Regions from separate parts of the Klebsiella sp. PK01 genome, predicted to be linked through region 1. Evidence: predicted binding sites of a transcription regulator. Region 1 holds the regulator's gene; the other holds the start of a gene.
The links. The regulator PurR, encoded in region 1, represses purine synthesis genes. The targets are predictions, from matches to a motif close to CANGCAAACGTTTGCNTG.
Positions count from the first base shown of each region.

Region 2: pyrD (quinone-dependent dihydroorotate dehydrogenase) is a predicted target of PurR. The motif match lies at 1,208-1,225, and genes of this name have one in related genera.

Region 1 is NZ_JBYEZM010000001.1:708,832-712,170, reverse strand. It holds gene punC (purine nucleoside transporter PunC) at 1-132, opposite strand, end outside; gene punR (DNA-binding transcriptional activator PunR) at 245-1,156, shown strand; gene purR (HTH-type transcriptional repressor PurR) at 1,177-2,202, opposite strand; gene cydH (cytochrome bd-I oxidase subunit CydH) at 2,498-2,587, shown strand; gene AC22LX_RS03440 (MFS transporter) at 2,747-3,339, shown strand, end outside.
Region 2 is NZ_JBYEZM010000007.1:53,634-56,972, reverse strand. It holds gene AC22LX_RS20595 (sulfonate ABC transporter substrate-binding protein) at 1-504, opposite strand, end outside; gene ssuE (NADPH-dependent FMN reductase) at 497-1,072, opposite strand; gene pyrD (quinone-dependent dihydroorotate dehydrogenase) at 1,321-2,331, shown strand; gene zapC (cell division protein ZapC) at 2,501-3,043, shown strand; gene AC22LX_RS20575 (YcbX family protein) at 3,040-3,339, opposite strand, start outside.

The DNA.
Region 1 (3,339 bases):
AACCGATGCGGCAGAGGTGTTGAGGTCTTGCTGAATGGCGGCAAAGGCCGGTAGATACATGTCGGTGGCCAGAAAGCCAAGCACGCTCAGGCCGCCCAGCCACACTAAAAATCCTTTCCCAGGTTGTTGCATAACGTTCTCTTTCTACTGATGCAGGTACGATGCCGCAGAGTGTAGGGAGTGTAATCCGCCTTGTGAAACGCTATTATTTGTCACATGCATTCAAAAATTTTGCAGGCAGAATATGTGGTCTGAATATTCCTTAGAAGTGGTTGATGCTGTGGCGCGTAACGGGAGTTTCAGCGCCGCGGCGCAGGAGTTGCACCGCGTACCTTCGGCGGTGAGCTATACGGTGCGACAACTGGAGGAGTGGCTTGCGGTTCCGCTTTTTGAACGTCGCCATCGTGATGTTGAATTGACCCCCGCCGGGCACTGGTTTTTGCAGGAAGGACGTTCTGTTATCAAAAAAATGCAGATCACCCGCCAGCAGTGCCAGCAGATTGCTAACGGCTGGCGTGGCCAGCTGTCGATTGCGGTGGACGATATCGTTAAACCGGCGCGGATGCGCCAGATGATTGTTGATTTTTATCGCCATTTTAGCGATGTCGAACTGATCGTTTTTCAGGAAGTTTTCAACGGCGTCTGGGATGCGTTAGCCGATGGGCGGGTAGAATTAGCTATTGGCGCGACGCGTTCGATTCCGGTGGGCGGGCGTTACGCTTTCCGCGATATGGGGATGCTGAACTGGCATTGTGTCGTCGCCAGCAGCCATCCGCTGGCGCAGATGGAAGGGCCGCTCAGCGATGACGTGTTGCGCAACTGGCCGTCACTGGTGCGCGAAGATACCTCACGCTCGCTGCCGAAGCGCACAACCTGGCTGCTGGATAACCAGAAGCGGGTGGTGGTGCCGGATTGGGAATCTTCAGCCACCTGTCTTTCAGCAGGATTGTGCGTCGGGATGGTGCCAGGCCACTTTGCCCGCCCGCATATTGATAGCGGGGAGTGGACGGCCTTAACGCTGGAAAACCCATTCCCGGATGCCGCCTGCTGCCTGACCTGGCAACAAAGCGATGCCTCACCCGCTTTGAGCTGGCTACTTGACTATCTTGGCGACAGCGAAACGTTGAATCGGGAGTGGTTGCGGGCGCCGGAATAACCGGCGCCGGGGGGAGGGCGTTAGCGGCGATAATCGACGAACGGGCCGTCGGCAACCGAGCGGCGCTCGATAAGACGCGGATGTACCTCAATGGACTGCGACTCTTCACGTTTATTAACAATGCGATCGAGCAGCATATTGAATGCCGCTTCCCCGAGCGAGTCCTTTGGCTGATGTATAGTGGTCAGCGCCGGGCTGAAGTAGCGGGCGTTACGCACGTTATCATAGCCGATCAGCGAAATGTCCTGCGGTACGCGCAGGCCCATTTCGTCGGCGGCGCAGATAGCGCCCATCGCCATGATGTCGCCGCCGCAGAACACGGCGGTTGGGCGGTGCTGCTGATTGAGGATCTGCTGCATGGCGCGGTAGCCGGATTCCGGTTCAAAGTCGCCCTGAACAATCCAGTTTTCCGGCACATTGATATGCGCTTCTTTCATTGCCTGCATGAAGCCTGCCAGGCGTCCGGCACCGGTGTTACGCTCAAGCGGGCCCGGAATAACGCCAATTTCACGATGGCCGCGTTCAATCAGGTAACGGCCGGCGATATAGCCGCCTTCAAAGGCATTATCGATAACCGAGTCGGTAAAGTCCGCTTTGGCTTCACCCCAGTCCATCACCACCATCGGGATATGACGATACTCTTCGAGCATACTGAGTACGGACTCCGGGTACTCGGAACACATCACCAGCAGGCCGTCAACGCGCTTTTGCGCCATCATAGACAAGTAGGCGCGCTGTTTTTCCGGATCGTTCCAGGCGTTGCCCAGAATCAGGGTATAGCCTTTCTGGAAGCAGCTTTTTTCTACGGATTCGATAATTTCAGCGAAATAGGCCGCTTCGCTGCTGGTGGCCAGCAGACCGATCGATTTAGTGTGATTGACTTTCAGGCTGCGAGCCACGGCGCTTGGCGAATAGTGGAGTTCTTTAATTGCCGCCCACACCGCATTGCGCGTCTCTTCCGCCACGAAACGGGTTTTGTTAATCACATGTGATACAGTTGTAGTGGAAACGTTTGCGCGTTTCGCTACATCTTTAATAGTTGCCATTACTTCTCACTCCAGACCTTGACCTGATCGTCTGATTATCGATACGTAAACGTTTGCCTATACACACCCTGTATACAATGATCAACATTGCAACACCTGGGAAAACGACACAGAACGACAGGAAGGGGTCAATGGCCGATACGCTTTCAAATTAGCGTGGGATTTTGTCCTATCTCGCGGCAAAGGGGAAGAGCAAAAATGTGCATCACTCTAAATCCGGGAAGATTTTTGCATATTTTTGTGCAAAAATGAGCAAGCTCACTTTCTATGTGGGGATAATCAGGGGAGAAAATTGATGGACACAAATTTAAAGTTTTCGCTGACAACGACGGTTATTGTTCTGGGTCTGATCGTCGCCGCCGCGTTGACCGCGGTACTGCACTGATTCCAGCAGGGAGGGGGCTTCCCCTCCTATCCCGCCATTATTAGCAGATCTGCAAAAATCTTTTGTCATTTCGTTTACTTCTGTTTTTCTGTGATTGATGTCATGCTTTTGGCTTCTGATGTAATGCCGTGTCCTGAATCGGCCTGATGGAGTCTCTGAATGAAAATCAACTTTCCCTTACTCGCGTTGGCGATCGGTGCCTTTGGTATCGGTACCACTGAGTTTTCCCCGATGGGATTACTGCCGGTTATCGCCAAAGGCGTAGATGTTTCTATTCCGGCCGCGGGGATGCTGATTAGCGCCTATGCCATTGGCGTGATGGTCGGCGCGCCGTTAATGACGTTACTGCTGTCGCATCGCGCTCGCCGCAATGCATTGATCTTCCTGATGGGGATCTTCACCCTCGGCAACGTGCTCTCTTCTATTGCGCCGGATTACACGACGCTACTGCTGTCGCGCATTATCACCAGCCTCAATCATGGCGCGTTCTTTGGCCTTGGCTCGGTCGTTGCCGCAAGCGTGGTGCCAAAACACAAACAGGCCAGCGCGGTTGCGACCATGTTTATGGGGCTGACCATTGCCAATATCGGCGGCGTACCGGCTGCCACCTGGCTTGGTGAAACCATCGGCTGGCGAATGTCGTTCCTGGCCACGGCGGGTCTGGGGTTAATTGCGATGGTAAGCCTGTGGTTCTCCCTGCCGAAAGGTAGCGCCGGCGAGCGTCCGAACGTGAAGCGCGAGCTGTCGGTATT
Region 2 (3,339 bases), on a different contig from region 1:
ATCGGCGGGGGCAAGATATACCGGCTGGATATCGCTGAATTTCAGGCCTGCCTGCTGCAGAGCGCGCAGCAGCAGATTGTGCGAGCTGGAGCCCTTCTGGAACGCCACCTTACGTCCTTTCAGTTCTGCCACGCTTTTGATTGGGCTGTTATCGGCGACCAGAATCACTTCCGCTTTCGGTTTCGCAGGTTCCGCGCCGATATAGACCAGATCGGCGCCGGCAGCCTGAGCGAAAATCGGTGGAATATCGCCAGTACTGCCGATATCAATACTGCCGACGTTCAGCGCTTCCAGCATTTGCGGTCCGGCGGGAAACTCGACCCATGAAATCTTCGTTTGCGGATAGCGCTGCTCCAGCAGTTGATGGCTCTTCGCCAGCACCATACTGACGCTGCCTTTCTGGTAGCCGATGCGTAACGCTTCCGGCGCCTGCGGGGCCGCATGCGTAATAAAGGAAAGCATGAGTAGCCCGCCGAGGGTCAGGGCACGCAGAGGATTAAGCATGCTCAACCCCCTGTAATGTCTTTAGTCCGGAGATACGGCTGTTGCGCCGATTCAGCGCCTGCCAGAAGGTCTCCAGCGCCTGGTCGAGACGGTTTTGCAGATTCGGTGTGAACTGCGGCTTGTGTTGATAATCGGTGACCTGGCTATCATCGGCGAAAACGCCATGTAAGATTTCCTGCGCTTTCAGGGCATTAAGCACCGGTTTCAGAGCGTAATCGACCGCCAGCATATGGGCGATGGTGCCGCCTGTCGCCAGCGGCAGGACAATTTTGCCTTCCAGAGCGCGTTCCGGCAGCAGGTCGAGCAGCGTCTTCAGCGCGCCGGAAAAAGAGGCTTTATAGACGGGGGTGGCGATAATCAGGCCATCGGCGCCGGCCAGTTGTTCATTTAAGGTATGCAGAGCGGGGTTATCGAAGCGGGCGTAAAGCAGATCTTCGGGATCAAAATTCTGTAAATGCCAGTGATAGACTTCGATGTCGGCTGCGGCAAGTTTCTCTCTGGTGTACTCCAGCAATGCGCTTGAGCGAGAAGGGTAGCGGGGACTGCCCGCGAGTGTAATAACGCGCATACTCTCTCCTTATAACCAAATGTTTGCATTTATCTATAATTGATAACATTTTATGGCAGTGTGACAGAGGGCGTTTATTTCCCTAAATGATTTTTCCGGCGTTAAATTGCCAAAATGCGCATAACAGGCGGTAGAGAAGTAAACGTTTGCGTTGGACACGTGATTTTTTGTCGCAGGTCAATTCCCTTTCGGGCGCGGATCGAACATAATACGCCCCCGGTTTGCACACCGGGAATCCAGGAGAGTTCATGTACTATCCCTTCGTTCGTAAAGCTCTTTTTCAGCTCGATCCTGAGCGCGCTCATGAAGTAACCTTCCAACAATTACGCCGCGTAACCGGCACGCCGCTGGAAATACTGGTTCGGCAAAAAGTACCGTCGAAACCCGTTACCTGCATGGGGCTCACTTTCAAGAATCCGCTGGGGCTGGCGGCCGGGCTTGATAAAAACGGCGAGTGCATTGATGCGCTCGGTGCGATGGGCTTCGGCTCAATTGAAATTGGTACCGTAACCCCGCGTCCACAGCCGGGCAATGACAAGCCGAGGATCTTCCGTCTCGTCGATGCCGAAGGTTTGATCAACCGCATGGGCTTTAATAACCACGGTGTTGATAACCTGGTCGAGAATGTGAAAAAAGCGCATTTTGACGGCGTACTGGGGATTAATATCGGTAAAAATAAAGATACCCCGGTTGAGCAGGGTAAAGATGATTATCTGATTTGTATGGAAAAAGTCTATCCATACGCTGGATATATCGCCATTAATATCTCCTCGCCGAATACCCCAGGGCTACGTACTCTACAATATGGTGAAGCGCTGGATGATTTACTCGGCGGTATTAAAAATAAGCAGCTCGAACTTCAACAGAAACATCAAAAATATGTTCCTGTGGCGGTGAAGATCGCCCCGGATCTTTCCGTCGAGGAATTGATCCAGGTGGCCGACAGCTTAGTTCGCCATAATATTGATGGCGTCATTGCTACCAATACCACCCTCGATCGTTCACTGGTCCAGGGGATGAAGCATTGTGATGAAACCGGTGGGTTGAGTGGTCGTCCATTACAATTAAAAAGCACCGAAATTATTCGTATGCTGGCGACGGAATTAAATGGTCGTTTGCCAATTATCGGAGTTGGCGGTATTGACTCGGTGATTGCCGCTCGTGAAAAGCTGGCTGCTGGCGCCACGCTGGTGCAGATTTATTCCGGGTTTATTTTTAAAGGCCCGCCGCTGATTAAAGAAATTGTTACACACATCTAATCTTTTCCGTCTCTGAATCTTCCCCAGGGCTTTATTTCCGGCCCTGGTTGTTTTATATTCCTTCATTGTTGCTTATTTAGACATTTTAGTCTTTTCTTAATTTTAGAAATTATTCTGTAGCAGGATGCCATTGCTTTGCAGAAGGAAGTGGAAGAGGACGGGGGTAGAAATGCGGATTAAACCTGACGATAACTGGCGTTGGTATTACGACGAAGAGCATGACCGCATGATGCTCGATCTGGCCAATGGTATGTTATTTCGCTCACGTTTTGCCCGGCGCATGTTAACGCCTGACGCTTTCGCACCGTCGGGATTCTGCGTCGATGACGCGGCGCTTTATTTTTCTTTTGAAGAAAAATGCCGCGAAATTGAATTAAACAAAGAGCAGCGTGCCGAATTAGTATTAAATGCCTTAACCGCGATCCGTTTTCTAAAACCGCAGATGCCGAAGAGCTGGCATTTCACCACGCATCAGCAGAACTGGCAACCCGCCAGCGGCGACGCTGCCAGCGTGTGGATCAGCGATACCGGCGAGCAGGTCAATTTGCTGGTGGTCGAACCGGGTGAAAACGCCACGCTTTGCCTGCTGGCGCAGCCTGGACTAACTCTGGCTGGCCGGGTGATGCAGTTAGGCGATGTGATAAAAATTATGAATGACAGGCTGCAGCCGGCGCAGAGCGCGGCCAGCTACAGCCTCGGACAGGCGGTTTAAGGCGCCAGGCGCAGCGCGGTTTTCGGTACGCAGCTGCAGCATAAAATGGTGCCATCCGCGGCGACCGCATTTTTCTTTAACGGACTCACTTCTCCCTCTTCGAGGCGGATACGACAGCTGCCGCAGATCCCGGCGCGGCAGGAATAAGGGATACGAATACCCTGTTGTTCCAGTTGCTCCAGCAGTACCTGCTGGTTATTGCCGGTAAACTGTTGCCCTTGCCACTCAATCTCAACCGTCGCTTTTGGCTGCGTATCCGCCGCCAGGGTATCGTCGCTATCGCCGGCGCCATAGGC